DNA from 2 places in the Aerococcus loyolae genome. Region 2 is predicted to be linked to the other one. Evidence: predicted binding sites of a transcription regulator. Region 2 holds the regulator's gene; the other holds the start of a gene.
The links. The regulator Rex, encoded in region 2, represses fermentation and respiration genes when NADH is low (regulators of the CRP and FNR family bind a similar motif). The targets are predictions, from matches to a motif close to TTGTGAANTANTTCACAA.
Positions count from the first base shown of each region.

Region 1: pdhA (pyruvate dehydrogenase (acetyl-transferring) E1 component subunit alpha) is a predicted target of Rex. The motif match lies at 10,555-10,572, and genes of this name have one in related genera.

Region 1 covers NZ_CP126958.1:462,992-479,666, reverse strand. The annotation lists gene CJ190_RS02145 (UPF0223 family protein) at 81-353, opposite strand; gene CJ190_RS02140 (pseudouridine synthase) at 637-1,368, shown strand; gene CJ190_RS02135 (amino acid ABC transporter permease) at 1,468-2,115, opposite strand; gene CJ190_RS02130 (amino acid ABC transporter permease) at 2,127-2,768, opposite strand; gene CJ190_RS02125 (glutamate ABC transporter substrate-binding protein) at 2,770-3,612, opposite strand; gene CJ190_RS02120 (amino acid ABC transporter ATP-binding protein) at 3,627-4,361, opposite strand; gene CJ190_RS02115 (hypothetical protein) at 4,639-5,064, opposite strand; gene lpdA (dihydrolipoyl dehydrogenase) at 5,207-6,616, opposite strand; gene CJ190_RS02105 (dihydrolipoyllysine-residue acetyltransferase) at 6,632-8,257, opposite strand; gene CJ190_RS02100 (alpha-ketoacid dehydrogenase subunit beta) at 8,310-9,296, opposite strand; gene pdhA (pyruvate dehydrogenase (acetyl-transferring) E1 component subunit alpha) at 9,299-10,402, opposite strand; gene def (peptide deformylase) at 10,844-11,422, shown strand; gene coaBC (bifunctional phosphopantothenoylcysteine decarboxylase/phosphopantothenate--cysteine ligase CoaBC) at 11,492-12,730, opposite strand; gene thrC (threonine synthase) at 12,740-14,215, opposite strand; gene CJ190_RS02075 (50S ribosomal protein L25) at 14,504-15,133, shown strand; gene CJ190_RS02070 (YeiH family protein) at 15,195-16,184, opposite strand; gene CJ190_RS02065 (aryl-sulfate sulfotransferase) at 16,323-16,675, opposite strand, start outside.
Region 2 covers NZ_CP126958.1:224,496-241,170, forward strand. The annotation lists gene CJ190_RS01030 (DUF503 domain-containing protein) at 1-278, shown strand, start outside; gene CJ190_RS01035 (ABC-F family ATP-binding cassette domain-containing protein) at 345-2,294, opposite strand; gene CJ190_RS01040 (redox-sensing transcriptional repressor Rex) at 2,529-3,173, shown strand; gene CJ190_RS01045 (co-chaperone GroES) at 4,104-4,373, shown strand; gene groL (chaperonin GroEL) at 4,456-6,084, shown strand; gene CJ190_RS01055 (adenylosuccinate synthase) at 6,316-7,602, opposite strand; gene purB (adenylosuccinate lyase) at 8,099-9,394, shown strand; gene CJ190_RS01065 (acetamidase/formamidase family protein) at 9,531-10,433, shown strand; gene iadA (beta-aspartyl-peptidase) at 10,487-11,668, opposite strand; gene yfcC (putative basic amino acid antiporter YfcC) at 11,683-13,410, opposite strand; gene CJ190_RS01080 (aldehyde dehydrogenase family protein) at 13,571-14,977, shown strand; T-box leader at 15,073-15,290, shown strand; gene CJ190_RS01085 (ABC transporter substrate-binding protein/permease) at 15,369-16,675, shown strand, end outside.

The DNA.
Region 1 (16,675 bases), 240 kb from region 2:
GATTACCTCCTTTAATATAGATAGTTTCCATTTAATCCTGCCCTAGGCTCTTTATGCTAGACTTAAAAGAGTGTATAGCTTTAGGGCATTTTTATTGTTTTACTGGATTCTTGCTGGGCTTTCTTCACAGTAGGATAAAGCTCATAGCCAGACGCTTGGGCAAATTCCTTAGCTAATTGTTTTTCTTCCATCTTACTTGGTATAATTTTCTTAAAGCCCTTGTACTTGTCGAGAAACTCCTGACGGTCAATACCGCCTTCATAAGCCGCCTCCAAAGCAACCCATAAAGCAATCACATCAGCAATCTCTTGACTAGAACATTCAAAGGGAAAGGGATAAGAATAAGCTTTCATGTTTATTTCCTCTCTTAATATTAACTATATTTATTATAGCAAACAAAAACAGCTAATAAAAAAATAGAGTGCGACAAGCGCACCAAAAGGCAAGACCACTGGAAGAAAATGGCGTAAGAATTCTCAAAGAGAATTTGTCGTCATTTTCTGAAGTGGACGCTTGCCTTGCGCTTGGAGCAGGTTTGAATAGAGTGTGACAGTTACAACAAAGAACAATCATTACTATTAAAGAAATCTGGAACTTTAATCCCATCCATAAAGTCATTAATAAAGGAGCATTACTATGCGATTAGACAAATTTATTTCTAATTTTACCCTCTATAGTCGTAAAGAAGTCAAAAAGTTAATCAAGGCCAAACGGATTACAGTCAACGATTCCATTGCCAGCCGGCCTGAAATGCAGGTTGATGAAGAGACTGATACCATTAGCTTGGACGGTCAGTGGATCGGATATGAACCCTACATTTATTACCTGCTTAATAAACCGCAAAATTGTTTGTCTACTACCCGTCCCGGTCCCACAGCGATTGTGACGGATTTCCTGCCAGCTAACGAAGTTGAGATTTACCAACCCTTTCCCGTAGGACGCTTAGATAAGGATACCGAAGGCCTCCTCCTTCTGACTAATGACGGGGACTTCGCCCATGACCTTCTCTCACCAAAAAAATTAGTCAGCAAGGAATACTATGCTGAGATTGAAGGCATTGTGACTGAAGAGGATGTCGAAGCTTTCGCTAAAGGCTTAACTATCGACCAAGGTGACCACTGTGCCCCTAGTCAGCTAGATATCTTGGCTACTGATCCAGCCAAGAACCGATCGGAAATCACCGTGACCTTGACAGAGGGCAAGTATCACCAAGTCAAGCGCATGTTTCAAGCGGTTGGAAAAGAGGTTATCTACTTACAACGCTTTCGAATTGGCTCGCTCTACCTGCCTGAAGAACTTGAGCTCGGTCAGGCCTTTAAACTCCTTCCTGAGGAAGCCCAATTAGCTTTAAAAAACGAGACGGACTAGAAGTCCCATCCATATCAAATAAAAAAACTCCTCATTTCTGCTCTGACTCTAAATCAACAGAGTCCTATAGCAAGCATTGAGGAGTTTTTATCTGTCATTTTATCCGGCAAATTTCAACCGCTTAGCTAGGCGTGACAGGAGGAAGCAGGTGATCCAATAGAGGAAGGTCATCGCCACAAAAATTGGAATCACATAAGAGGTTTCCTGACCATAGATAATCCGGGCATTATGGGTCAGCTCTGGTAAAGAAATCACCGTCGCTAAGCTAGTGTCTTTAATGAGAGCGATCAACTGACTGACAATGGACGGTAGCATGGATCGGATCGCTTGGGGCAGGATAATTAAAATAATCACCTGACCACGGGTGAAGCCGGTTGAAAGTCCCGCCTCCATTTGCCCCTTAGGTACGGCGTTCATCCCGCCACGAATGATTTCTGAAATCATACATGACTCAAAGATGGTCATCGCTGCCACTGCTGCCCAAAAGATATTCAAGCGTAGGCCGATTTGTGGTAAAGCAAAGTAAGTAAAAAATATAATTAATAGTAAGGGTAAATTACGGATGGTATCAACAACTAGGCCTACTCCCCTAGCTACAACAGGGAGCTTGAGGTAGCGGATTACCCCTAAGAGCGTCCCTAAGAGTAAACTCAAAAGGATGGTTATCCCGGTGACCTTTAAAGTCACCCATAAACCTTCTAAGAGAAAGGAAATATTTACCCAAGAAAAAGCATCGGAAAAATTCATGATCATCCCTCCTAGTTACTCAAGCGCCGTTCTAGATACTGCATCAAGGCAGTCAGTGGTATGGTTAACACTAAGTAGAACAAAGCCACTAAGATATAAGAATCAAAGGTATTAAAGGTTTCACTAGCAATCAAGTCCCCAAAATACATCAAGTCTAAGCCAGCAACCATAGCCAAGATACTCGAGTTCTTCACCAGGTTAATAAACTGGTTGCCTAATGGTGGGATCACAATACGAACGGCTTGGGGAAAGATAATGTAGACCATGGTCTCAGTCGCGGTGAAACCTTGGGATAGTCCCGCCTCCATTTGTCCGTGGGGAACGGCTTCTATCCCCGACCTCACCACGTCAGCAATAAAGGCCGAAGTATAGATAGTGAGACCGATTAAGCCAGCGGTAAAGCCATTTAATTTCACCCAGTATAAGGGCACCACTACGTAGAAGAACATCACAATAATTAACAAGGGAATATTGCGGAAAAATTCCACATAGATGTCACCCAGCATCCGTAGGCCCTTATGATGGCTGGTTTGCATAATCCCCACCAAGCTCCCAATGACCAGGGAGAAGACTAGGGCTAAGACACTGACCATAATGGTGTTCTTAAAACCTAGGAACAATTCACTGGAATAGTTATTCAATAATTGAAACATTTTACTCCCCCTCCTTAAGGTCATTAGCAATAGATGCTTCTTGGGCCTGGTCACCAAACCACTTCTTGAAAATGGCTTGATAGCTGCCGTCAGCAACCATGTCTTTTAAGCCCTGGTTGATGGCTTGACGGAAGTCGTCTTGACCTTTATTGACCGCAATCCCATAAGGCTCCCGGGTAAAGGTAGATCCGGCAATATGGTAGTCGGGATTTTCCTTACTGATCCCCAAAAGAATGGCATTATCAGTCGTCATGGCTTGGCCTTGACCAGATTTCAGAGCAGTGAAGGCTTCCGAGTAATTTTCCAATTCCAAGACCTTGGCTTCTGGGGCGTGTTCCTTAATTCTTTGTGCTGAAGTAGACCCCTTCACCGCAAGAACCGTATGGTCAGGCCCCAGGTCCTCTACCCCCTTAAGCTTGACACCTGGTCCTACTAAGAGGGCTTGACCAGCATTAAAATAAATATCAGAAAAATCAACCTGTTTTTTCCGCTCTTCAGAAATGGTCATAGTGGCAATAATGGCGTCGATATTGGCATTTTTGAGTAAAGGAATCCGGGTTTTGGAGGTCACTTCTACAAATTCTGCCTGAGCACTGGGGCCGGCGATCCGCTTAGTCAGTTCCTTAGCGATATCAATATCAAAACCTTCAACTTCCCCTTTTTCAATGTTGTAAAAGCCGAATAAATTGGTATCCACCTTGACTCCCCAACGAATCTTAGGGGCTTGGTCAGTTTGCAAACGGTCCATAATATTTTTCTCACTCACCGACTTCCCACAGGCACTGAGCAAACACAAGAGGCCTGTCAGGACGACGAGTAAGAGCTTTTTACATGGATTTTTCATGGTAAGCCCTCCTTTTATAAGCCTTCAAGGGAGGAGATAAAGTCACGCGCCCGTCTTGATTTTGGTTGACTGAAGAATTCCTCACTCGGACGATCTTCAACAATTTCCCCCGCCTCCATAAAGATGGTCCGGGTTGAGACATGACGGGCAAAGCGCATTTCGTGGGTAACCACCACCATGGTCATTTGATCACGTTGGGCAATGCCTTGCATAACTTCTAAGACTTCACCGACCATTTCTGGGTCCAGGGCTGAAGTAGGTTCATCGAAAAGCAAAACCTTAGGCTTCATAGCCAAGCCTCGGGCAATAGCCACCCTTTGCTTTTGACCACCAGAGAGTTGGCTTGGATAAGAATCTCGCTTATCCCACATGTTCACGCGCTTGAGTAGACGCTCTGCACGCTCATAGGCTTCTTCTTTGGTCTTCCCAATCACCTTAATCGGTGCCAAAGTCACATTCTCCATGACGGTCATATGCGGATATAATTCAAAGTGTTGAAAGACCATGCCAAAGTCACGACGAATTTGGCGGATGTTGGTTTTAGGATCAGCAATATCCTCGCCATCACAATAGAGATGACCACTAGAAATTTCTTCCAGTCCATTAATACAACGCAAGAGGGTCGACTTTCCCGAACCAGATGGCCCAATCAAGGTGACCACCTCTCCCTCAGCAATGCCAAGGTTAATATCTTTTAGGGCATGAAAATCACCGTAATACTTTTCCACATCTTTAAATTCAATGATCATGTTTCTCACTCCAATCCTGCGATAATCAAATATGTTATATTTTCTAACATATTTGTTATAGTTGTTTATATTTTACGTATTTACTTCTGAATTGTCAAACTATTTTACATAGAAATTTAAGGCTTCTTTATTATTTATTAATAAAATAAGTTATTCGCTCTTTATTTCGTGAAAATACGGTTTATATGTGTTACTTTTTTTAACAATTTTCAGCTAAAAAAGCGCATAAAAAAAGACCGCATGTTAGCTTGCGGTCTTCTCTATGAAATTCAATCATTTAATTTTTAAACAGCTTTGATTCTTTGACTAAGATCCTTAAGACCTGTTGACCGGCCATGATAATCTCGTAGAGGGGGCGTACATCTTCCGATACCCGGCCTAAAGTTCTTAAATAAATTTCACCATCACCCGCTAAACATAGGTGGAAATAGCCGGTGTGGATCCGGTTAAGCCGGTTAATTTCATCTAGTGCCTCAGCCCGTTGGTTATAGTCCTTCACATAGGCCAGCTTGCTATAGGTAATTTGATAATCTACCGCCGGATCCTCCTTACCATCGATAATGATGGCTACAGGGATAACCTCCCTATCCGGCAGCTGCATTCCCATCCGAAAGAGTTTTTGACCACCTTCCAAGTTAGATTCTTCAACCGGGACGCCTCCTTTTAAGGCATAGTCCTTAAATTTGTCAGTAATTTTACTCATAGCGACACTCCATCCTAGTCTTTTTCCTTAGTATGGCTAAGAAATCCCTAAAGTGCAAGTCATAGATCATTGATTAGTCAGATATTAACGAATAAAAAAGCCCTTGCCGGAGCAAGAGCTTCTTCTTGAATTATGTTAATTCTTACATATGGATTGGCATACCAAGAACGCCTTCTGCTGTATCCATTAAGCTTTCCCCGAGGGATGGGTGGCCATGGATAGTGAGGGCAATATCTTCAGCATTCATGCCTGCTTCAATAGCTAGACCTGCTTCAGCCATCACGTCTGAAGCCCCAACACCGACCATTTGAGCACCAACGATCACCTTGTCATCCTTAGTAGCAACTAAGCGTACGAAACCTTCCTTTTGGTTTAATGACAAAGCCCGACCATTCCCAGCTAATGGGAACTTGGTTGCTTTCACGTCAAGACCTTGGTCCTTAGCTTCTTTTTCGGTTAGACCATAAGAAGCAATTTCAGGGTCAGTGAAGGCCACAGAAGGCATTACCTTGTAGTCGACTGCAGCGGCTTTACCAGAAATAGCTTCCGCAGCAATTTTACCTTCGTAGGAGGCTTTGTGGGCTAAAGCAGCACCAGGAACCACGTCACCAATCGCGAAGATATTCTTCACGCTGGTGCGGCCTTGGTTATCGACTTCAATTAGGCCACGGTCATTGGTCTTAACACCTAAGGCTTCTAAGCCAAGATCTTCAGTGTTAGGACGACGACCAACAGAAACTAAGACATAGTCCGCTTCAATTTCGTTAGCCTTGCCGTCAATTTCATATTTAACGGTGACAGAGTCCCCGTTGTCGACAGCTTCCTTAGCCATAGCGTTAACATGGATATCCATGCCTTTGGCTTTCATGCCTTTTTCGACAACCTTAACCATATCTTTTTCAAAGTTAGGTAAGATTTGAGGAGAACCTTCTAAGATGGTGACTTGGCTACCGAGGTTAGCATAAGCTGAACCCAGTTCGGCACCGATGACCCCACCACCGATAACAACAAGTTTCTTAGGCACTTCTTTTAAGTTTAAGGCACCTGTGGAGTCAATGACACGGCCACCAAACTTAAAGCCTTTGATTTCAATTGGATGAGAACCTGTCGCAATGATTGCGTGTTTGTAGCTATAGAGTTGGTGTTCATCACCTTCACCCATAACGGTTAATTCACGTTCATTATTGAAGAAAGCTTCCCCGCGGATAATTTCCACTTTATTTTTCTTCAATAGCATTTCTACCCCACTGGTTAGGGTTTTAACCACGCTATTGTCTTTCCATTCTTGTGTTTTGGTGAAATCTAAGCTAGCTTTTGAATCCACACCAAAGACTTCTAAACCGCCATTGGCTTCGTGGTAAGCATGTCCAGCTTGGATTAAAGCCTTGGAAGGAATACAGCCAACGTTTAAGCAGACACCACCAATATATTCACGTTCAATAATGGCTACTTTTTGTCCCATTTGGGCTGCGCGGATCGCTGCAACGTATCCGCCAGGTCCAGCCCCAACAACGACTGTATCCAGTTCAATTGCCATTGCACCTACAACCATTTACTAACTACCTCCTTAAGATTCCATTAATAACAATTCAGGATCGCTAAGCAGACGACCAACTTCGTTCAAGGCTTTTTGTCCTGTTGCGCCGTCGACGATACGGTGGTCGAAGGTTAATGAAAGTTTCAATACTCGACCAACTGCTAATTCACCATTGTCGTCAACTACAGGTTGTTGCACAATTGCACCAAAGCCTAAAATGGCAACTTCTGGGTAGTTAAGAATTGGGGTGAAGTATTCCCCGCCAACTGAACCAATGTTAGAAATTGAAACAGTGCCGTCTGACATATCAGCAGCCTTCAATTTACCTTCATGGGCCTTGGCAGCTTTGTCATTAATTTCATCAGCAATATCAAACATGGATTTGCGGTCTGCATTATGAACCACAGGAACGTATAATCCTTGATCAGTATCAGTAGCAATACCAATGTTGTAATATTTCTTCAATAAGAATTCTTGGGCGTCATCATCAACTGAAGCATTAAGCATTGGGTATTTCTTAACTGCAGCGATTAAAGCTTTCACTGCGTATGGTAAGAAGGTTAACTTGGTATCACGTTCAGCAGCAATACCCTTGAATTTCTTACGGTGATCCCATAGCTTGGATACTTCCACATCCTTGAACAAGGTCACTTGAGGAGCAGTGTATTTAGAGGTTTCCATGGATTTAGCGATAGCTTTACGCATTGGAGTCATCTTAACGTGTTCTACATCGCCGTCTTCATGACTTTCCTTCTTAGGCGCAGCTTTCTTAGCAGGTTCTTCGCTCGCTTTAGCACTTGTGGTTTCAGCAGCTGGAGCACTTGCGCTTGCAGCTTGTCCGTCAAAGTTATCAATATCTTCTCTTAGGACACGGCCATTCTTACCGGAACCTGCGACTTGAGAGATGTCAACACCTTTTTCACGGGCATATTGACGCACGGAAGGCATTGCTAATACACGTTTGTTTGGATCAGCTGTTTGTGGAACACCACCGTTGCCATTAGCTGCACCGGTTGCTCCTTCATTGCCTTCGTCAGCTTTTTCAAGTTGAGCTGGGGAAGCTGGAGTTGAAGATGGTGCTGAGCCTTCGCTGTTGTGTTCTGGTGAGTCGATTTCAGCAAGGACATCACCGACATTAGCTACTTCACCGGCAGGCACAATGATGTTCTTAATGGTACCAGCAACTGGAGCGTAAACTTCTTCAACGGATTTGTCATTTTGAATTTCAACAACCGCAGTATCTTCAGTGACTTCGTCGCCTTCACTGACTAGCCATTCAGCGATTTCACCTTCGGCCATTCCTTCACCAACGTCTGGTAGACGGAATTGATAATATCCAGTGCTTGCGTTAGCTGAAGGAGCTGAGTCTTCTTCACTAGCTGGTGCTTCAGAAGCTGCATTATCACTTTCTGGTAAACCTTCCCCTGAGAAATCAATCAAAGGTTCACCAACGATAGCTACGTCACCTTCTTCAACGTATAGTTTTTCAATTTTACCGCTTACAGGTGAAGCGATTTCTTCAACAGATTTATCATTTTGGATTTCAACAAGAACATCTTCTTCTTGGACGGAGTCTCCGACAGCAACGTGCCAGCTAACAACTTCGCCTTCGCTCATGCCTTCACCGACGTCTGGCATATTAAAAGTATATGTCATCTTTTTTCATCATCCCTTCTTAGCTTAAGTGATTCAATAGGATTACTTATTTCTAGAAATTAACTGTGTTCTTAACTGCTTCTTTGATGTCATCAGCATTTGGCAACCAGTCATTTTCTGCTAAACCAAATGGGTAAACTGTATCAGGAGCTGATACGAATTCAATTGGTGATTCTAGAGAAAGAATGAAACGTTGAGAAATTTCAGCGATCACATTGTTACCTGCACCAGCTTCACGTTGAGCTTCTTGGACCATGACAACACGGCCGGTTTTTTCAACAGATTTACCAATGGTTTCATAGTCAACTGGTGAAATCGTCCGTAAGTCAATGACTTCAGCAGAAATATTTTCTTTTTCTAATTCTTCCGCAGCCTTAAGTGCTTCACGCACCATGTAACCATAAGCGATCACAGTAACGTCAGAGCCTTCACGAGCCACATTGGCTACACCTAGAGGAATGGTGTATTCTTCTTCAGGAACTTCTTCACGGAATGAACGGTATAACTTCATGTGTTCAAGGAATAAGACTGGGTCATTGTCACGAATTGCTGAAGCAAGTAAACCTTTAGCTTCATAAGGACTTGATGGGACAACCACTTTCATCCCTGGGGTTTGGACAAAGAGACCTTCTACTGAGTCCGCGTGCATTTCAGGTGTGTGAACCCCACCACCAAATGGTGAACGCACGGTAATTGGGAAGTTACGGGTTGCCCCATAACGGAAGCGGTAACGTGACATTTGTCCTGCTAAGGAGTCCATTACTTCAAATACGAAAGCGAAGAATTGGATTTCCATGATAGGACGGAAACCTTGGAGACAAAGTCCGATTGCCATACCACCAATACCAGATTCAGATAGAGGCGTATCACTTACACGGTCTTCACCATATTTATCATATAAACCTTTAGAAGCACGGAACACACCACCGTTTTTACCTACGTCTTCACCGAAAAGTAAAATTTTATCGTCACGAGCCATTTCTTGGTCTAACGTTGCAGTGATGGCTTCTACCATTGTTTTTCCAGTTCTCTTGGCCATCCTTATTCACTCTCCTTCGCTTCATATTTTTCAATTTGTTCTTTAATGTTTTGCCCTGGTTCTTCAAACATGTTCTTCAAGAAGTCAGAAACTTTTTGTTTAGGTGCAGCTTCAGCTTTCTTGATGGCTGCTTGAACTTCTTCTTTAACGCTTTCGACATAGTCGCTTTCAGTTTGTTCGTCCCAGAGACCTTTTTCTTCTAGGTATGCACGGAAACGAATAAGTGGTTCACGACTGGTCCAGCTTTGAATATCTTCATCGGTACGATAAATCTTAGGATCGTCACCGGAAGTGGAGTGAGCGCCGAGGCGGTTGGTAATGGTTTCAATTAAGACTGGTCCGTTACCTGCTGCAGCCCATTCACGTGCTTGTTTAGCCACCGCATAAACTGCTAAGGCATCGTTACCATCCACTTGAACACCTGGCATACCAGCTGCAACGGCTTTTTGTGCTAAGGATTTAGCCGCTGATTGTTTTTGACGTGGGGTGGAAATCGCAAAACCATTGTTTTGAATGAAGAAAACAATTGGTGCTTTATAGCGACCAGCATAGTTCCAAGCTTCATATGAGTCCCCTTGACTTGAACCACCGTCACCAGTGTAGGTGTAAGTGACATTCTTAGAACCATTTAATTTTTGACCAACAGCATTACCCATACCTTGGATAAGTTGGGCCCCAATAATAATTTGTGGAGGCATTGCATGGAAGTCTTCTGGATAATCATTTCCTTCGACGTGTCCACGAGACCAATGGAAGGCCTTATCTACTGGTAATCCCTTAGCCACTAATTGTGGAATGTCACGGTAACCTGGGAATAGCCAGTCATCTTGTTCAAAGGCATAAGAGCTAGCCATTTGTGAAGCTTCTTGTCCATAAGTTGGCGCATAGAAACCTAAACGTCCTTGGCGAGCTAATGCCATTGAGCGTTCATGTAAGGTTCTTGAAAAGACCATCCGTTTCATTATTTCTACAAGTTGGTCGTCAGTTAAATCTGGCATAATGTCAGGGTTAACGACTTTCCCTTCCTCGTCTAGTATACGAACCATTTGGAACTGTTCGTCAATACCAGCAAGTTGTGCTTGATAATCTACTGGTTGTTTTGCCATCTGTACACATTCCTTTCTGTAAAGAAAATATTTTGCCATGCCTTGGCATTGGCTTATTCACCCTTCACTTCACTAATTTATCATGGAAAGGAAGCGAATTCAAACAATTGAGGTCCAAATCCTAACTTTCTATATTAGAACAGTTGCTTTATTTGTGTAAACGTTAACATGCGCGTTGTGATTGATTTCCTAAAAGTCTGGCTAAAGTACTTATATAAAGCCATTTTTCAAAATAATACAGGTGTTTGCAACTGTTATAATACTGTTACAATTCAACTGAGAAAACGCTTACCTTGTGAAAATTTTAATATTTGCTGGATACATTTATTGTTCTAATTCGATTATTTATAGCCTTAAAAAACGGCGAGATCCTTTTGACTTATTTGCTGTAATTTGAGAAAATGAATTAAAATATAAGATAGTTAATGGAGGATAAGCTGTATGTACTTAATGGATGACATAACCCGTGATGGCAATCCGGTTTTACACCGTGAAGCAGATACCATCACTTTTCCCTTAAATGAAGCGCAAAAACAAGCGGCTCACGATATGATGGAATATCTGTATAATAGTCAAGATGAAGAAAAGGGCCCTGAACTTGGTCTCCGCGCCGGTGTTGGTCTCGCCGCCCCTCAAGTAGGCATTGGCGAAAAGATGATCGCCCTTTTGGTTCCTAATATCGAAGATCCTGATTCCGATGAAGAGATTATTTTAGAAGGGGTTATGGTCAATCCAAAGATCATTAGTCATTCCGTAGAAAAAGTTTGCCTCAGAGAGGGCGAAGGCTGCCTCTCAGTCGATGATGATGTGTCCGGCTATGTGCCCCGCTACGCTCGCATCACCATCACTTACGATGACCTCGAAGGCAATCATTTTAAGAAACGTTTCAAGGGCTATCCTGCCATCGTCTTGCAACATGAAATCGACCACCTTGATGGTCACCTCTACTACGAGCGAATTAATAAAAACGATCCATATTCCTTGGGCGAACATACCTATCTATTAGGTGACGAGTTTTAATCCTTGCCCAAGTCAAAAAGGACTTAGCTAATCCAGCCATTAAATTGGCCGGGAGCTAAGTCCTTTTTCTTATGGATTCATTTCTTGAGCAATTTGGGCAAAGATTCCTCCAGCAATCATCATTTTATCGGCTTGAGGCAAGGTCTTTGCCCCCTTTTGACTGATGATGGTAACGGCATTGTCTTCACTAGAGAAACCGATGGCTTGTTGACTCACGTCATTAGCCACAATCATATCGATGCCCTTGGCGGCTAATTTCTTCTTGGCATAGTCGAGCACATGGTTGGTTTCCGCTGCAAAGCCAACCAGGAAAGTTCCTTCCTGGGAAAGGCTCTTGAGAATATCGGGATTCTCTACCAGGTTAATTTGTAAGTGGTCCTGGTCAGTTTCCTTATTCTTCTTGATCTTCTCGGTGCTAGGCGTCTCCACCCGGTAGTCAGAAACGGCCGCTGCCATGATAATGACATCACTGGCCTCGTTCAATTCATGCATGACTTGGTAGAGTTGGCGGGCGTCTTTCACTTGACGGGTCTTAATGGCAGGTAAATGGGGCAAGTCTTGGGCCGTTGGAGTCATCACTAAGGTCACCTCAGCCCCTAAGAGGTCCGCCACATGGGCCAAGGCCAGGCCCATCTTCCCTGAGGAATGGTTACCGATAAAACGGACGGGATCAATAGCTTCTTGAGTGCCTCCAGCGGATACGACAATCTTCTTCCCTTTAAAGAAGCTATTCTTAAGGACATTCTTTGCTTGATCGGCAAAGGCCATCTCCACAGCGACCAAAGCCTTCACTGCTTGCAAGACCTCAATAGGTTCAGGCATCCGCCCCTTACCTTCATAACCTTCTGCCAAAAAGCCAGAGGCCGGTTCGATAACAATATCTCCCCGTTTTCTTAGGCTGTTAACATTATTAACCGTAGCCGGATTTTCCCACATCTTATTATTCATAGCTGGAACAAAAATCCGCGGACAATTCATTGCTAATAAGGTAGCAGTCGCTTCATTATCCCCCAAACCCAAGCTCGCCTTAGCTAGGGTATTGGCGGTAGCTGGGAGGACAACCACCAGGTCAGCCCAATCAGCTAAATGAATGTGACCGATACTATCCGGATAGGCCCCCTGTTCAGTTAAGACGGGATACTTGGTTAAGACCTCAAAAGTAAAGGGGCGGACAAATTGTTCAGCTGCTTCCGTCATCACTACCCTGACTTCTGCTCCTGACTTAATCAAGAGGCGCACAAAATCGGGCGCCTTATAAGCAGCAATTCCACCAGTCACGATCACAACGATTTGTTTATTTTCTAACACCTTAATCTCCTATCCTTTGGCAATCTCTCTTACCACTGTTTCCATTTCCTCCACTTCAATCACCCGTTCAGGCCGGCTGTCCGCTTCAAGGATGGCTTGGATCGCTTGGGGATAGTCCAAGCCATTGGCCACTTGTACTGCCTCTAAGAGCTCTAAGTCACTCAAATGGCTATCGCCCTTATCGATCGATTCCAAAACGGCAGCAGGGAACTTGAAGGGGCTGGCGGTTGATACCACGATGCTTGCTCCCGCTAACTGGTTCTTTACCTTGCTTAGGCAGGCAGAAGCCACGGCCGTATGAGGGTCCATGAGGTAACGGTCCTCTTGGTAAACGCGCTCAATTTCTGCTCTGGTTTCAGCTTCATCACTATAAGCGCCAATAAAGCTATCAAAGGCCGCTTGCACTTCTTGACCTAATTGGTAGTGACCTTCGTCCTGTAATGCAACCATCAAGTCTTTGACCGCTTGACTATCCTGACCCACAGCGTAATACAAGAGTCGTTCCAGGTTACTGGAGACCAAAATATCCATTGATGGAGAGATGGTCAACTTAAAGGGGCGACGGCGGTCATAAGTCCCGCTATTGAAGAAGTCATAGAGGACGGTATTGTCGTTAGAGGCACAGACTAAGCGATCAATCGGTAGGCCCATTTGCTTAGCATAGTAGCCAGCCAATATATTTCCAAAATTCCCGGTCGGCACCGTAAAGTTGACCAAGTCCCCTGCTTGAATGGCACCCTGTTTCAGTAATTGCCCATAGGCATAGAAATAGTAAACCACTTGAGGGAACAAGCGTCCGATATTCATGGAATTGGCAGAAGAAAATTGACTGTGGTTAGCCTTGAGTTCAGCTGCCAAGTCCTTGTCATTGAAGAGCTCCTTGACCTTACTTTGAGCGTCATCAAAGTTCCCTTTAACCCCGAAGACAAACGTGTTGTCTCCTTTTTGGGTCAGCATTTGTTTCTCCTGAATGCTGGAAACCCCTCCCTTAGGATAGAAGACAATAATCTTGGTACCAGACACATCTTCAAAGCCAGCCATAGCGGCCTTACCGGTGTCTCCTGAAGTTGCGGTTAAAATGATAATTTCCTCATCACGCCCCAAGACTTTTTGGGCAGCCTTCATTAAATGAGGCAGTAAGGATAAGGCCATGTCCTTAAAGGCAATCGTTGGCCCATGGAAAAGTTCCAAGAGATAGTGGCCCGATAAGCCCACAATCGGTGCAATGCGGTCATCATCAAATTTATCATCATAGGCAGCTTGGATACAGGATTGTAAAATATCCTCAGGAAAATCATCAAAATAGAGGCTTAAAATTTGAAAAGCTAGTTCCTGGTAGGACAACTTACTCATCGTCTCCCAATCGCCTTGGTAATGAGGAATCGATTCAGGAACATAAAGCCCCCCATCAGGTGCTAAGCCTTGTAAAACCGCCTCCGTTGACCGAACAGAAAGCTGATTATTTCTCGTACTGGTGTATAACATGGATAACCTCCTAGGTAAGCAGATATTATTGCCGTTATTTTACCATACTTAAGCCCTAAGTTGGTCCACTAGGAATTAAAAACTAGAGGTCCCTATCATTCTCTGGACAGGCGAAAAAGGAAATTACAGGAAATATTTCCCAAAAAGACTACAACTCTTGGCCTTTTTATGGTTAAATAGAAATTGAAAAACTATGGATTCTTGATCTATGATGGCTCTTTGTGCTATAATTGAGTAGTTTTTAGGAATTCAAAGAATTCATAAAAGTAATAATCAGGAGGTAGAATGATGAAATTTGTAGCAAAAACGCGTGATGCTGCAGGAACATCCGCTTCAAAGGCTTTACGCCGTGAAGACCTAGTTCCAGGTGTCGTGTATGCTAGTGACCTAGACCCTATCAAAATTTCAATGGAACGCCCAGACGTGGAAAAAATTGAACGTGATTTAGGGACTAACTCAGTTTTCGAATTAGAAATTGAAGGACAAGGAAGCCGTACTGTTTTCCTACGTGAAATTTCTCGCGCAGCGATTAAACCAATCGTTTATAACATTAGCTTACAAGCGATCAAGAAAGGTGAAAAACTTGAGGTTAACGTTCCTGTATCTATCGTTGGCGAAGACAAGCTAGCTAACCCTGCTGGTGTGGCAGCCATCAACGTCTACGAAGTTACCTTACGTATTGACCCTGCTAAAGCGCCAGAATACTTCACTGTGGATGTTAGCGGCTTAGACATTAATGACAGCGTTACTGCCGGCGAAGTTAAATTCGAAGGTATGGAAGAAGCTGAATTAATTACCGACCCAGAAGAAGTTATCGTATCAGTCAGCGCTCCAGATGACGAACCTGAAGAAGATGCAGAACCAGCTGTAGCAGCTGAACCTGAAGTTATCGGCGAAAAAGATTCTGACGAAGAATAATCACTTCATACAAAAAACGCAAGCCCAAATGGACTTGCGTTTTTTCTTTTGCCTTAATTGATTAAAAGAACATTTTAGCTGCAACAAAGACCAGGGCAAAGAGGGCTACTGAGCCAGCGAAGCAAACCGCAAAGACTTTTTGACCCTTTTCAAAGACAACTTTAAAGTTCACATTTACCCCTAAAGCAGCCATGGCCATCCCTAAAAGGATATAGGCCAGGTCAACTAAGTGACCTACAATGGCTTCGGATAAACCGGCATAGGTCCCAATCGCTGAAGAAATGATGAAACCTAACATGAACCATGGCCATTGAATCTTGGCATGGCTATTGCCATCACTACGGCGACTAGCAATATAAGAGAAAATCAAGGATACGGGTGCTAACATTAATACCCGTGATAACTTAACAATCACGGCAATATTTTCTGAAGCCGCTCCCCCTGCAGCCCCGGCAGCGACTGCATGGGCAATCTCATGTAAGGAGCCACCAGCTAGGACCCCAAACTGAACATCGGTTAAGCCCATGACTGGACGTAAGAGCACCATAATCAAGGTGAAAATGGTCCCCAGAATAGCGACTACGGCAACAGAAATCACCTCATCGTCCTCATCCGTTTCAATAATGGGCGATAAACCAAGAACTGCGGCTGCCCCACAGATCCCACAACCAGAAGCGGATAAGAGGGATAATTTGCGTTCAATCCCTGCAGCCTTAGCTAGGCTATAAATCAAGCCAATTGTAAAGGCAATTACCACAATAGCCAGGGTAATAGTCTTGACCCCGTGTTGAGCCAGCACTTCCAGGTTGAGACGAAAACCCATCAAGATAATCCCCAAGCGTAAGAACTTGTTAGAGATAAAGCCTGAGCCTCCTTTGGCGATTCCCTTTAATTGACCGGATGCTTGTAAAACCATCCCAATAATTAAAGCAATCACTAAGTGACCAATTAAGGATAATCCAGGGAAGCCTGATAGCCATTTAGCAAATAATGATACTAATAATAACAGAATAAATGAGAGCCAGAAGCTCTTCTTTTTCAAAATGTCCATATCTTCCTCCTTAAAATAATAAAAGCACCTCAGAAGTCGCTTCTTATAACGGAAAAGGCTTCCGAGGTAGCTATTTTATTAGACCATAGTTTGGTTAATTTGTCCAAATTTTTTTAAAGAAATTTAAAATGTCTTGCTTTAACCCTTAATGGTTAGGCCAGTATCATATTTCTTGTCATCGATGATCAATTTGACCTTGTACTCTCCCTTATCAAAACCGTATTTGGTGACCACAGTCCGAGTTTCCCGGTCATCCTTAGGTAGGAAGGTCCCGGCACACATAGCTCCACGGTGCCCCTTAGCAGTTGAGATGAAGTAACGACGGGTATCTTCTTCGCCTTCAAGAACTAACATGACCAATTGACCTTTTTCAAACATGGCTTCAAAGGTAAACATATCTTCTTCATCAGTTAGACGAACATCGACCTTTTCTGGGACTGGTTCATTGACTTCTTCAGCTGGAATGTCATAGTCCATTTGCGCGGTTTCAC
Region 2 (16,675 bases):
TCTTAATTGGTTTAGAAGTCACTTTTATTATTGATCAGGCCTATACGCTAAAGGATAAGCGCCGGATCGTCAAAAGTATGGTGGAGCGGGCCCAACAACGTGAAAAGATGACTGCTGCTGAAATTACTGACTTAGACTTAGTCAACCAAGCGGTGGTTGCTTTTGGCCTAGTCTCTAATTCATACAGCAAGAGCCGGCAGCGCTTGCTGAACTATCTCGATAAAATTGAAGCCTGGTATCCCATTGAGGTCATTCATACCGAATGGCTTGAAGCCTAAAAAAGAAAAGGTATGCTTACAGGAGGACTTGATCTTGAGTCCTGGTGTAGGCGTACCTTTTTATCTTTATTGGTCAAAGTCTTCTAAGCGACTTTGGACGGTTTCCCATTCCTTAAAGAGGGCTTCTTGTTGGGCTTGTTTGTCTTTAAGAGATTGGTCGAGTTGATTTAATTCATAGTAATTTTGTAAAATGTCAGGATCAGTCATTTTTTCCTGGATCTCTGCTATTTCTTCATCTAAGTCTTCAATACTTGCTTCGATTTTTTCGCTTTGCCGTTGGAGTTTTCTTTCTTCTTTTTGGCGTTCCTTACGATTTTGATAGGCTTTAGCTGACTGGCTGGGGGCTTGTTTTTCTTCAGTAAGACTGGACTGATTTTCTTTGTTTTCTTCAGCTAACCGCGCTTCCTGCTCGGCCTTTTTATTGAGGTAGTAATCGTAATCGCCCAGGTAGAGAGTGGAACCCTCCGGACTGATTTCAAGCACTTGGGTGGCAATCCGATTAATAAAGTAGCGGTCATGACTGACGAAGAGTAGGGTCCCATCGTAGGCAATCAGGGCATTCTCTAAAATTTCCTTAGAATCGATATCCAAGTGGTTGGTTGGTTCGTCCAGTACCAAGAAATTATCATGGTTAAAGGAAAGTTTGGCTAGGGCAAGTCGGGCCTTCTCGCCCCCACTCAGCATAGCGACAGATTTTTCCACGTCTTGTCCGGAGAAGAGGAAGGAACCCAGGATGGTACGGATGTTTTCCTCGTTAATGGTCGGATGGTCATCCCAGAGTTCGTGGAGGACATCCTTATTGCTGTGGAGTTTGGCTAATTCTTGGTCATAGTAGCCAATAGTCACATTAGCCCCATAGTGGATTTCCCCCTTGATGGCGGGAATTTCTTGGATAATGGTTTTTAAGAGAGTGGATTTGCCTACGCCGTTGGGCCCTACCACTGCGATAGCTTGTTGCTTTCTAATATCTATCTCAATCGGATAGGAGAGTAAGTGATCATCATAACCGATGCCTAAGTGGTCGGCAGTAAGGACCACATTGCCGCTAGCCTTGTCAGTCAAAAATTGAATGTGGGGACTTTTTTCGTCCTGCTTAGGCTTTTCGATTTTGGGCATTTTTTCGAGTTGTTTACGACGACTTTGGGCCATTTTCGTTGTCGAAGCTCGGACGAGGTTACGAGCCACATAGTCTTCTAACTTGGCAATTTTCTTTTGTTGTTTATCATAGGCCTTTTGCCAGCTTTCTAGGCGGACGGCCTTTTCTTTGAGGTAGAAGGAATAATTGCCTTTATAATATTCCATACTATGCCCGGTCATTTCATAGGTTTCATTAGTGACATGGTCTAAGAAATAACGGTCGTGGCTAACGATCAACAGGGCGCCAGGATAAGAAGGCAGGTAATCTTCTAGCCAGGTCAGGGTTTCGATGTCTAAGTGGTTGGTCGGTTCGTCGAGTATGAGAATATCGCGCTTTTCGAGGAGGACCTTGGCCAGGGCTAACCGGGTCCGTTGACCACCAGATAACTGATTAATGGGTTTGTCGTAATCTGACTCGGGGAATTGAAAGCCGTGGAGGACCATGCGAATTTCAGAATCATAACCGTAGGCATTGCTTTGGTTGACTTCTTCTTGTAATTGATCATAGCGTTTGAGGGCCTCTTGATAGGATGCTTCATCCTGGGCATCGGCCAAGTCTTGGGCGGCTTGTTCAGCATTATGGATGAGGGCGATGGATTCTTTAAAAACCGACCGCATTTCTTCATAAATCGTCCGTTGACTGTTTTCAATGGCGGCATGTTGGTCCATGTAGGCAATGGTCTTGCCCTTAGCCCGAGTCACTTGTCCTTGGTCAGGTTCTTCAATGCCGGCTAAGATTTTGAGTAGGGTGGATTTGCCGGTACCGTTTCGGCCGACTAGGGCGGTGCGACTATTATCTTGGATGGTCATTTGAACATCTTGGAAAAGAATATCGGAGCCAAAACGTCGCATGAGTTTTGATCCTTGTAATACAATCATTGGATCCTTTCCTCCTAAATCGTTTATTATTGTCTTCACTAGTGTATCATATTTTATCGGCAGATATTTTTTGACTTTGTGAACTTTCCCTTAGAAAGGGGCGGGATTATTCACAAAGTTTTAAAAATAATGAAAATTAGCCAAAAAGATTTATGTGATTTTTCACAAAGTTCTTTCCATTTTATGATTTAGGTGATAAAATGTATTTGATATCTTGTGAAAAGGAGTGGAAACATGAAGGAAATTCCACGTGCAACGGCTAGGCGGTTACCGCTTTATTACCGTTACTTGCATAATTTTAAGAATATGGGTAAGACACGGATTTCTTCCAGTGAACTCAGTGAGGCGATCAAAGTGGACAGCGCCACTATTCGCCGGGATTTCTCACATTTTGGTGCCCTAGGGAAGCGTGGTTATGGCTATGATGTTGAAGCTCTCTTAGACTTCTTTAGTCGCCAACTCTACCAAGACCGCCTCACCACGGTTGCTTTAATCGGAGTCGGTAATTTAGGGAACGCCTTATTAAATTATAACTTTAAACGGACCAATAATATCCGGATTGGGGCGGCCTTTGATATTAATCCTGAGATTGTAGGAACCGTCCATAGTGGGGTACCGGTTTACCCCATGAGTGAATTAAAGGAACGGATTCAAGAAATGGAAATTCTGATTGCCATTATGACCGTTCCGGAAAAGGTTGCCCAAGATACTGTGAGTGAATTAGGAGAAGCCGGTATTCAAGGCATCTTGAACTTTACTCCGGTGGTTTTAGATGTCCCTGAAGATATTCATGTTCAAAACGTGGATTTAGCCAATGAGCTGCAAACATTGATTTACTATATTGGTAACCGAAATGGCAACAATAAAAAGAAAAATTAGTAGAACTAGCAGAAGTTAGCAGGAGCCTGACAGAATGATCAGGCCTAACTTATGTTAGTCGCTTAGTAAAGCCCTCTTAATGGAGGGCTTTTTTTATGTCATTAATTTTTATAGAAGATCTTGTTTTTTTATATGAATGCTAATGATATGCATTCGTTCTGCTTTTAAATTTTGGTCGTTAAAGTATAAAGGGTCAAAAACGGCTAAGGCCGTTTTGTACTTTATTCGTAAGTCGCGGAGGCTCCAACGGCTAAAGCAGCACCGGCTCGAGCCAAGGTCTCTCGCCTAGCGAGCTTCAAAGTGAGAATGCGACAAAAGTCGTTAAGCTCTGAATCACTGGAGCAAAGGATGGAAGAGCCTTGTTAGAGGCTCGGCCAGCCTTTGTGAAGTGGAGTCAGAGCTGACTTTTGGAGCAGGTTTTGGCTAGTATGGCTAACGCCTACTAGCCATAATTCACATCGAGTCGGGTTCGTTCTAGCAGCTTTCGTGTCACTTCACAAGTTCCCACTGCAGTCTTGCAGACTGCTTTGGCGACTTGCTCCAGTGAACGAAAGCTAAGTGCTAGCCCTCACACCCTGATGCTTGCTTATTCATGGCTAACGACCCAATTCAAGCGCCACTACTGCTCAGAGCTATTTATCAAATAAAAAGATATTAAGACAATACTTATCATTAGTAAAAAATTAAAGAGTCAACATTTTAATCTTGTCCAGCCTTCGTTATTTGCAAGTAAAAATGATTTATAAATAATATTTTATACTTTTAAAGTGATAAAAAGAAAAAAGGTCAAAAAAAGTCAACGAATTACTTGATTTATATCTGGAAATGTTTTACTATAAATATTGTAAGTTAGCAGTCGGAGATGATGAGTGCTAACAAATCATTAAAAGTGTTATTAATTAGTATGTGAAATTTGGAGGGATATTTTAAATGTTAAAGCCGTTAAATGAACGTGTGATTATTCAAGTCCAAGAAGAGGAAGAAAAAACTGCTTCTGGCATCGTTTTACCATCTGCTGCTAAAGAAAAACCTCAAGTAGGTCAAGTGGTAGCCGTTGCTGATGCTACTGATGACTACACCCCTCAAGTTAAAGTGGGCGACCAAGTGATTTTTGAAAAATATGCAGTAAGCGAAATCCGCTATGAAGGGGAAGATTACCTCATTATTAAAGAAAAAGATCTAACTGCTGTAGTTGAATAATCATTGATTGAACTTCGACAATCAACATAAAAAATAATTGAATTCTCGATCATGCTTAGATTTAGAATAGGAGATAGATAGAATGGCCAAAGATATTAAATATTCAAGTGATGCAAGACAATCTTTAGTAGAAGGTATTGATAAATTAGCCAATACCGTGAAAGTGACCTTAGGGCCTAAGGGACGTAATGTTGTCCTAGAACGTAGCTATGGTTCTCCATTAATCACCAATGACGGGGTGACTATTGCTAAAGACGTTGAATTAGAAGATCACTTTGAAAATATGGGAGCTAAATTAGTTTCTGAAGTGGCTTCTAAGACCAATGATGTTGCTGGTGACGGGACAACTACCGCTACCATCTTAACTCAAGCCCTCGTCCATGAAGGTTTCAAAAACGTGACAGCAGGGGCAAATCCTGTGGGCATTCGTCGTGGAATGGATCAAGCTATCCGTAAGGCAGTAGAAGCTTTGAAAGAGATTTCTGTTCCAGTGAATGCTAAAGAATCCATTGCCAACGTTGCGGCAATTTCTTCTGGCGACCAAGAAGTCGGTCAATTAATTGCTGACGCTATGGAAAAAGTAGGCCAAGATGGTGTCATTACCATTGAAGAATCACAATCCATGGACACTGCCTTAGACGTTGTTGAAGGGATGCAATTTGACCGTGGTTACCTCTCCCAATACTTTGTAACCGACAATGATAAGATGGAAGCTGTTCTCGATGATCCTTACATCCTCCTCACTGATAAGAAGATTTCTAATATCCAAGATATCCTTCCATTATTAGAACAAATCGTACAACAAGGTAAATCCTTATTATTAGTGGCCGACGATGTTGAAGGTGAAGCACTTCCTACTTTAGTCTTGAACAAGATTCGTGGGACATTCAATGTCGTTGCTGTGAAGGCTCCTGGCTTTGGTGACCGTCGTAAAGAACAATTAGAAGACTTAGCTGTTCTTACCGGTGGGACAGTCATTACTGAAGACTTAGGTCTTGAATTGAAAGACACCAGCATTGATCAATTAGGTCAAGCTGCCCGTGTAACCATTACTAAAGACGATACCACCATTGTTGAAGGTAAGGGTAACAAGGAACAATTGGAACAACGTGTGGCTCATATCAGAAAACAAATTGAAGAAACTACTTCTGACTATGACCGTGAAAAATTACAAGAACGTCTTGCTAAATTAGCTGGCGGGGTTGCCGTTGTTCGTGTAGGTGCAGCCACAGAATCTGAACAAAAAGAACGTAAATTACGTATCGAAGATGCTTTAAACGCAACTCGTGCTGCGGTTGAAGAAGGTATCGTAGCTGGTGGTGGTACTGCATTCATGAATATCCAAGACAAGGTGAAAGAAGTTGTTGACTCCTTAGAAGGTGACGAACAAACTGGTGCAGACATCGTGGTTCGTGCCCTTGAAACCCCACTACGTCAAATCGCTGAAAATGCTGGTCTAGAAGGATCTGTTATTGTAGAACACATTCACGATAAAGACCAAGGTGTTGGTTACAACGCTGCTAGCGGTGAATGGGTAGACATGATTTCTGATGGTGTGGTTGACCCAACCAAGGTTTCACGTTCTGCTTTACAAAATGCAGGTTCAGTAGCTGGTTTGATTTTAACTACTGAAGCAGTTGTTGCTGACCATCCAGAAGAAAATGCAGGCAATGATGCAGCTGCAGGAGCAGGCGCACCAGGCATGTATTAATCCAAAAACTGAATAGGATAAAGATTGAAAAGCGGCTGGGACAAAGGTTCCTAGCCGTTTTTAATATCAACTATCTAAACAAAATGTGCTCCAGTCACAGGACGAACGTCCGATTCAGAAAATTCCAACGCACAGCTTTGACGCGCTTGTCACACTCTATTTTATTAAAAAAGTAAGCTCAGATTAAGGAGATTTTCCTCAGTCAGAGCTTACTTTTTCTCTTTATTGTTTTTACCAAATATTATCTAAGATTAAGGTTTGGGTCCGGTCAGGTCCCACTGACACTGTGGCAATGGGGGCCCCTACGATTTCACTGATGCGACGGACATAAGCTTTAGCGTTTTCGGGAAGTTGATCAAAGTCTTGACAGCTAGTTATGTCTTCTTCCCAGCCAGGTAAACTTTCATAGATAGGTTGACATTGAGCCAGGTAGCGCAAGTTAGCGGGGTAGGACTTGGATACTTGGCCATTAGGGGTTTGGTAGCCTACACAGACTTTAATTTCATCGAGGCCAGTTAAGACGTCTAAACAGTTCAAGGAAAGTTTGGTTAAACCAGAAACGCGGCGAGCATGGGCCGTCACCACTCCGTCGAACCAACCTACCCGGCGCGGACGACCCGTAGTAGTACCATATTCATGGCCAACTTCACGGATGCGGTCCCCAATCGCATCATGTAATTCGGTTGGGAAGGGACCGTCACCTACTCGAGAGGTATAGGCCTTCATGACTCCGATAACGGTATTGATTTTGCTTGGGCCAATCCCACAACCGACCGTAGCACCACCGGCAATAGGGTTAGAGGAAGTCACGAAGGGATAGGTTCCATGATCAATATCCAGTAAGACCCCTTGGGCTCCTTCAAAAAGAATATTTTCCCCTTGATCATAGGCATCATTCATCAATAAGGAAGTATCCGTGACATATTCTTTCAGTTCTTGGCCATATGCCAGATATTCTTGGTAGATGGTGTCGTAGTCTAAGGGCTCTTCGTCATATACCTTGGTTAAGAGTTCGTTCTTGATTTGAATTTGTATAGATAACTTTTCCGCAAAAGTTTCAGGATCGATGAGGTCAGCCATCCGGATACCATTACGAGCAATCTTATCCATATAGGCAGGACCAATCCCCTTTTGGGTGGTACCGATCTTGTTGTCGCCTTTACGTTCTTCATCCAAGCGGTCGATCAGTTGATGGTAGGGCAAGATCACTTGGGCCCGTTCAGAGATGCGGAGATTTTCACAAGAGATCCCTGCTTGGCGCAAATAGGCCAATTCTTCAAGTAAAGATTTAGGGTTAACAACCACGCCATTTCCGATCACACTCAGCTTATCTTCTGAAAAAATTCCTGAGGGAACGAGGTGGAGCTTAAAAGTTTGCTGGTTGAATTGGATCGTGTGGCCAGCATTATCTCCGCCTTGGTAACGGGCAATAATATCGGCTTGGCTACTGAGGTAATCGGTGATTTTTCCTTTTCCTTCGTCGCCCCATTGAGTACCTACAACAACAACTGATGGCATATGCGTTCTCCTTTATCTATTCGATCTTAATAATGTCTTCATCATGTTAGCTTGTGGCATAACACCCAAAATATTATACCGCAATTTTTTTTGAAGAAAACCTTTTTTTAGGTCATGACCTTTTTAATAATAAAAAAAGTCCTTGCCTGCCCTAAAAAAATAGCATACATTTATAAAGTACAGAGTGCGACGGATGCACCAAAGATCGATAACACTGGAGCTAAAGAGCAAAAATTCTTGAAAAGAATTTCTTGCACTTTAGTGAAGTGGAGATCGATCTGCATCCGGAGCACGTTTTTACAGAGTGTGACAAGCGCACTAAAGAGCAAGACCATTGGAAGAAAAAGGCGTAAAAATTCTCAGAGAGAATTTGTCGCCATTTTCTGAAATGGACGCTTGCTCTGCGCTTGGAGCAGATTTGAATAGAGTGCGACAAGCGCACCAGCAGGCAAGAAGCACAGGGCAGAGTGAACTGCCAGAAAAGGAGTCAAATTAGATGATTAATCGCTATACCCGTCCAGAAATGGGACAATTGTGGTCGGATGAAAACAAGTACCAATCGTGGTTGGAAGTAGAAATTTTAGCTGTTGAAGCTTGGGCCGAATTAGGAGAGATTCCCCAAGAGGATGCCCAAGCGATTCGTCAGCGGGCCAAGTTCGATGTCAACCGTATTTTAGCCATTGAAGCTGAGACCAAGCATGATGTGGTGGCTTTTACCCGCTGTGTTTCGGAGTCATTGGGCGAGGAGAAGAAGTGGGTCCATTATGGTCTGACCTCGACCGATGTGGTGGATACGGCTTACGGCTACCAATTAAAGCAAGTGAATGACCTCCTCCGCCAAGACTTAGACGATTTCTTAGCGATTCTTAAAAAACAAGCCCTCAAATATAAAAACACCCTCTGCATGGGGCGGACTCATGGGGTTCATGCGGAGCCGACTACTTTTGGTTTAAAAGTGGCTCGTTGGTATAGTGAATTTAAGCGCCATCGTGAACGTTTTGAACATGCGGCTAAGGGCGTTGAAGCAGGAAAAATTTCCGGTGCAGTAGGGACTTTTGCCAACGTGCCTACCCAAGTGGAGGCCTATGTTTGTGAGCATTTAGGGATTCGTGCCCAAGAGATTTCGACCCAAGTTCTCCCGCGTGACTTACATGCAGAATATATTTCAGTCTTAGCCTTAATTGCTACCGGAGTGGAAAATATGGCGACTGAAATCCGCCACTTACAAAAGTCCGAGGTCAGGGAAGTGGAAGAATACTTTGCTGCGGGGCAAAAGGGTTCTAGCGCCATGCCCCATAAGCGTAACCCGATCGGTAGTGAGAATGTTACTGGACTAGCCCGAGTGATTCGAGGGCATGTAGTGACTGCTATGGAAGATGTCAGTCTCTGGCATGAACGGGATATTTCCCATTCATCAGCCGAGCGGATTATTTTACCAGATACCACCATCTTAGTGGACTATATCCTTCATCGCTTCGGTAATATTCTAGCTAATCTGACGGTCTTTCCAGAAAACATGAAGCGGAATATGCAGGCTACCCATAATTTGATTTTCTCCCAACGGGTCCTATTAAAATTAATCGATGCAGGACTTTCTAGGGAGGCAGCTTATGATTTAGTCCAACCCCTCACCGCTAAATCATGGGACCAAGGCCTTGATTTTAAAGACTTAGTCGAAAATAATGCGGAAATTCGCCAGTCTCTTGACCAAGCAGCCATTGATGATGCCTTTGATCCGGCTTATCACTTGCGCCGGGTGGATGAAATTTATGCACGTTTGGGATTAGCTTAGTTGGTTATTCTTAAATGATCGCTTTCTCCTTCTCCGCTTACCCTCTAATATGCTGTTGAAAACGTTTACTATTTATAAGCAATATGAGATGATAGGACTATATCAAATCTTAAATAGACATATTGGAGGTAGGCTTATGCATATTACAAAAGATCACTATGTGTTCTCTATGGACAAAAACCATGAACCCATTGCTAAGGTAGCTAGCGGCCAACGCTTACAGGTTGATGTTTGGGATTGCTTCAAGGGCAGTGTCCAGGATGAAAAGGACTTAATTTCTGGGATTGACTTTAATGAAATTAATCCAGCCACTGGTCCGATTTATGTGGAAGGCGCTCAACCAGGCAATGTGCTGAAAGTGACTATTCACAGCATTGATTTAGATCCCCAAGGAGCTATTATGACTTCTCCAGGGCTCAACAAATATTTCTCCAAGGAAATTACTGAAGAAGAGACCGCCATCTGTAAGGTCAGCGAAGACCAAAAGACCTTTGACTATTACGGAGCAACTTTCCCTGTTCATAAGATGATTGGTGTGATCGGGACAGCACCCAAGGACGAAGCGGTGGCTACCGGATTGCCTGACTTACATGGTGGCAATATGGATAACAATCAAATTACCGAAGGCTCTGTGGTTTACCTGCCTGTGGAGGTCGAAGGGGCGCTTCTGGCTTTAGGTGACATGCATGCAGCCATGGGCGATGGTGAGATTTGGGGCAGTGGTGTTGAGATCGGTGGCTCGGTTGACTTAACTGTAGAAGTTCTCGAGTCCTTCCCTTGTCCAACGCCTTTTGTGGAAACTGACCAAGCTTATTATTCTTATGGCGTTGGCGAAGACTTTGAAACGGCAGTTGTCCAAGCTAATGACCGGATGGCAGAATTTATCATGGCTCAAACCGGCTTATCCTATAATAAAGTTGGCATGTTCATGACCTTTGCCGCTCATTTAGAATCTTGTCAGATTGTTAATCCCAATATTTCCATGCGCGTTCGGGTTGACAAGACCAGTTATGAAAAATTAAAAGATGTTAAAGAGTAAGCCTAAGTAAAAAAGGAGTCGCAGTGAGCGACTCCTTTTTAATTTGGCCTTCTTTAAGCATTTTCAAAAGTACCGTATTTAATGATTTCTTTGTTTTTAATCATTATTTCTGACATGGCAATCACGGTATCGATTGCTAAACTTTCTTCATCTAAGAGCAGGATATCCGCATCTCTTCCTACTTCTAACCGACCCTTGTGGTCAAGTTTTAGGATACGGGCAACGTTAGAGGTGACTGCGGGGAGGGCTTTTTCAAGGGCGATATTTTCTCTTTGAACCGCCTCTTGAATACCGATCAAGAGCGACTTAGCACTGCCCACACCAATACGGAGGAAGTTGCCCTCTTCATCGAAGCGAGGCAGACTTCCCTGTCCATCAGAACTCATGGTAATGCAGGATTCATCTAAGCCTTGGTCGAGGACCTGCTTGAGAACGGTTCTAAAAGGAATTTCCCCATCTTTTTCATAGGTCATATCGGGGTCTTCACTACCGGTAATATCGAAAGTCCCGCCGCGTTTGGCAAAGGCAATGGCTTCGTCAACCAGTTCCTGGCTCCGACCACAGTGGGTCGGCAGGAAGGTGGTGACCGGAATATCGGTTTCATCTAAGGCCTTAAAGAGGAATTCTAAGCGCCCCTTGTTGGGGCCCACGTGGCAGTTGACCACACCGGCCTTACCCGCTAGTAAACCCCCAGTCCGGGTATCGGCTGCGGCATGGGCAAATTGTTCAAAGGTAGGCGCTCCATTGCGGTGGTCGGAAATAGCAATTTCACCAATGCCAATCACTTTGTCAATGGCCATAATGTCTTTGATGATGGATCCGGTGAGGGTGGTTGCTGGGAGGCGGTAGTTCCCTACGTAGATATAGGTAGAGATGCCCTCTGCTTCTAAACCCCGGGCCTTAGCTAATAGGGCCATTTCATCGCGAGCGACCCCATCAGTTCCTAATAAGCCACAAGCGGTAGTTACCCCAGCTGTGGTTAGTTGGCTTAACTGGACTTCGGGTGTCCGATTTTGAAAACCATTCTCACCCCCGCCACCGAGGAGATGGAAGTGGCTATCAATGAAACCAGGGGTAGCGATTTTATCTTGACCGTCGATTACTTCAATGTCGACTGCATTACTATCAATAGTGATGTGGTCCTCAATGGCAATAATTTTGGAACTGTCCATTAAGATATCTTTAACCCCTAATTTTTCAGGGGCGTAAACAGTGACTTGTTTGATTAATTTCATACTTTCCCAACTTTCTAACTGTAACCGATACTAATGGCAATAATAATGGCAATGCTTCCTAAAACAAAGAGGAAACCCTGCATTTTAATTTGGAACTTAGCCCAATCAGCCCAATCGATCCGAGCCACTGCCAAGCAACCCACCAGGCTGGCAGAAACTGGGGTGAAGGCGTCCACAAAACCGGAGCCCAATTGGAAGGCCAAGACGGCAACTTGACGACTGACTCCGATAATATCCGCCAGTGGGGCCATAATCGGCATGGTGAGGGCGGCTTGACCAGAGTTGGAGGTCACCACTAGGTTGAAAAGTGATTGGAAGATGTACATGAACCAGGCACCCAGAACGTTAGGAATACCAGAGAGAAGGTTACCGACACCATAGAGAATGGTATTTAAGGCAGAGAAGGTCCCCGCGTCTGATCCTCCTAAGACCAGTAAGATCCCCTTGGCCATCCCTACCACTACAGCGGTAGGTGCCAGATCAGAGACCCCATCTTTAAAGGCGAAGGCAATGTCGTTAACAGTCATGTCATCAATTCTAAAGATGAGGGCGGTAATTCCTGACACTAAGCCCATAACAAAGAATTGGGAAGCTAATTCAGGAATAGAAAAACCTTGGCTCATCACACCCCAAACAATCCATACCAGGCCCAGTAACATTTCTAATAGGATAAGCTTGTGGCCCAGGGTAAATTCATGGCTGACGTCCTCTTGCTTGGCTAAATCGGTCCGGAAGTAGGCGTCTGATTCATAAGAGGCTGATAATTGTGGAGCCTTACGAATCCGCTTCGCGTAGATCATGGTAAAGCCACAGGAGAGGGTGGTAATAATTACCCACATGACAATCCGGAAGCCAGCCCCTGATAAGGCCGGTAGCCCCGCGATCCCTTGGGCAATAGCAATGGAGAAGGGACTCATCCAGGAACAAGCGTTACCAATCTGTGAAGCAGCAAAGGTAACAGTCACGGCCGTGATGGAGTCATAGCCTAGGGCAATCATAAAGGGAGCAATAATCATCACAAAGGGAATGACCTGTTCAGAGGCCCCAAAGGTTGCTCCGGCAAAGGAAAAGAGGAAGAAGAGTAGGGGAATGGCTAAGTGCTCCATCCCTTTGGCGCTATTGACAAAGGCATAAATCCCGGCATCAATAGCTCCGGTCCGCATAATAATTCCAAAAGAACCCCCAACGACTAAGAGGAGGGCCACAATCCCAATGGCGGAACCATAGCGGTCGCCAGTGACAATCCCTTCAAAGATATAGTTTAACACCCCAAAGCCATAGTGGTCCTGGGTTCCCCATAGGCCAGCGGTTTTATTTAAGTTTTTACTGGTGTCGTAGATACTATCTCCATACATGGCATAGAGTTCAGATTCTTCTAAGTCGATTTCTTCTAGTTCTCCCAGGGTCAAGGGTTCTGACTTTTCTAGAAGCTTGGATAAATCCTCCTGGTCAACTTCTAGCTCTTGCAATTTAGCGGGTTCTTGGACCAGGTCTTCCAAGTTGTCCCTTAAAACATCCTCCTTTAAGGGATGCATGTAACGGAAGGAATCTTGTTGGAGAACGGTCCGGGTTTGGGTTTCCCCGTTGGCTCCTTCATATTCCAAAACTTCGGTGGTATATTTACCAGCCGGAACGATGAATGTTAGTAACCAGGCCACGAGAACAATACCAAAAATAATGACGTAAGTGTGTGGCGTCTGGAAACGCTGTTTTTTCTCAGCGGTTTCATTCATTTTTCTCACTCCTTATTTTATATTTATAAGGTTATTGTACCATGATAGCGCTTTAGGTGATATGTCTGAAAATGAAATTCCTTTTAATTAATGAATAAGTTCATTATGTCATTTCTTCTTGCTTGAGTCTCTTGGGATTTTTTTAGATAATAAGAACGAGGTGATGATTATGGAGAACTATCGGAATTTTATCAATGGAGAATGGATAGCATCGTCAAGCCAAGAATTAATGCCAGTCATTAATCCGGCGACAGAAGAAGTCATCAATCATGTTCAAAAAAGTAATCAAGAGGATGTTGACCAAGCAGTGGCCGCGGCTAAGGCAGCTTTTCCAGCCTGGAATGCCTTAAGTGTGGACCAACGTTTAGCCTATTTGGAGAAAGTTTATGATGGTTTGAAGAAATATGCCGATCTCTTAGTTAAGACCACGGTATTAGAGTTAGGGGCCTCGGTCAATTTTGCTAAGGATAATCATATTCCTATGGCCATCAAAGAGATGCGTGAATATATGGATTCGGCCAAAGATTTTGACTTTGAAGAAGAAATCGATGGAGCGCGGGTTATTAAGGAAGGTTTCGGCGTGGTAGCTTGCATCACCCCTTGGAATTACCCCCTCAATCAAATCCAGCGTAAGGTCACCCCAGCCCTCATTGCCGGAAATACAGTAGTGGTTAAACCGGCTTCCAATACGCCCTTGACCGCCTTGGTCTATGCCAAAGTTTTTGAGGAAGCTGATCTTCCTCATGGCGTCTTTAACTTAGTCACTGGTTCCGGCAGCGAAGTCGGTGACTACCTGGCGGGGCACCCTGATGTGGCCGTGATTTCCTTTACGGGGTCTACTGAAGTCGGCCGCGGTCTCTATGAAAAGGCTGCACCTAACATTAAGAAATTAATTCTTGAATTAGGTGGCAAGTCGGTCATGCTCTACTTAGCCGGTGGGGATAAGGACTTAGCAGTTAAAAAGTCCATGGATTCGATTTTAAACAACCAGGGTCAAACCTGTTCCGCCTTTACTCGCTTATTAGTGCCTGAAGCTGAACTGGAAGAATTTAAGAAATTGATTGAATCTTATTATCAAGACCATGTCCATATTGGGATGCCTGGCGAAACAGAGACTATGGTAGGGCCGATGGTATCGGCTCAACAAAAAGAAACCGTCCTTGACTATATTCAAAAAGGAATTGACGAAGGCGCTGAGCTCTTTTTAGGTGGTCAAGATATTGATCATAGTGGTTTCTATGTCCAACCTACAGTCTTTACCCAGGTAGATAATCAAATGACCATTGCCCAAGAAGAAATTTTTGGCCCTGTCCTATGTGTATTGACCTATAAGGATGAAGAAGAGGCTCTTGCTATTGCTAATGACTCGGCTTATGGTCTATCCGGTTATGTGGTTGGGCCTAAGGAGAAAGCAGTGGCCATGGCTGAACAATTGCGGACAGGGAATGTCTTCGTTAACCATGCTTCTGGGTCTTCTAGGGCGCCATTTGGTGGTTATAAAGAATCCGGTCTCGGTCGGGAAAAAGGTCCCTACGGAATTGCTGACTACTTAGAAATTAAGACGATCTTCGTCTAAGGGCTTGCTTATTTTCCCCATTAGGGCTAAAATTTAAGAAAAAATAAAAATAAAGATTGACAATAAATAAATGTCCTTTATAATAACATTAATTTATGAAATCGATGAAGCAAATAAGTAATTAACTCACTCCTGCAAAGCGAGGAACGTTTGGTGTAAGGTTCCCAGGATGACTAATGAAACGTCTTGCTGAGATAGTTAGTCGAAGTTTTGAGATTAACTCGCAGATGTCTGCGTTACCAAACAGAGTTGTCAATAGTTAGTAAGCTATTCGCAAATTAGAGTGGTACCGTGGAAGAAGTCCGCCTCTTAGGAGGTGGGCTTTTTTTGTTGTTTATGAGCCATTCATTGATTGAAGTGATGTTTAGTTATTATAAAGGGAGGTATTTATATGTATCAATGCAAGAAAATGTTTAGTGCGCTGTGTTTGTTTGCTTTGACTCTTTTAATCTTACTTAGTCCAAGCAGTGTTTACGCAGAGGAAAACGAGGGTAAGCAAGTTGCCCAAGACGATCAACTACTTCAGGAAATTAAGGACCGCGGCGTACTTCGCTTTGGTACAGCGAGTGGCTATGCTCCCTTTGAGTTTACCGTCTTAGAAAATGGTCAAAACCGCCTAGTAGGGACGGACGTTTTCCTCGCCCAACAAATCGCTGATGATTTAGGGGTGAAATTAGAAGTTGTTGATATGGAATTTGGCTCTCTTATTCCAGCCATGGAAACCGGGTCTGTTGATATGATTATTTCTGGGATGTCCTATACCGAAGAGCGGGATAAGAAAGTCGATTTCTCTGATGTCTACCAGTCCGACCAGCAATATTTTGTGATTAGAAAGCAAGACCAAGATAAAATTAAAGATGTTTCTTACTTTGATCAAGGAGGCAAGATTGGGGTTTCCGATAACACCCTCCAAGATACCTTGGTGACCGAACGGGTTACCAGTGCTGAAAAGGTAGCCATGCGGAAGTCGGCTGATGCGGTCGCTGCCTTAATGGCTAACCAGGTGGATGCCGTACTCCTCGATGAGTCGGTAGCCAAGGCCTTTGCTGCTGAACATGGGGAACTGTTAGCTATTCCTTCTGGTTTAGATGTGAGTTCTGACGGTAAGTCGGTGGCTATCCCTAATAACCAGCCCACCTTCTTAGCAGAAATTAATAAAACGGTGAATGCCTGTGTGGAATCGGGACAAATGGATCAATGGATGGAAGAATCCTATGACTTGATCCGGCAAAGTCAAAAGTCGAACTGGTTGAGCTACTGGCCCTACTTCTATGATGGAATCAAAGTCACCCTGTTGATTTCAGTAGTGGCCGTTTTAGCTGGGATTATTTTGGGCTTGATCATCGTCTTGATGAGAATTTCAAACTTACCTGTCCTACCTCAACTGGCCAGCGCCTATGTTGAGTTTGTCCGGGGAACCCCTTTAATGGTCCAAGTTCTCTTTGTTTTCCTGAGTATCGGAGCCTTGTTCTCCTTATCTTCCCTACTATCAGGGATTATCGCAGTTTCCCTAAACGCTGCGGCCTATATTTCAGAAATATTTAGGGGCGGGATTCTTTCCGTCGACCGGGGGCAAGTAGAAGCTGCTCGTTCCTTGGGGCTCAATTACTGGACCACCATGAAGAAGGTTGTCTTCCCGCAATCCTTACGTCCTGTTTGGCCATCCTTAGTGAATGAAGCAGCCACCCTGATTAAGGA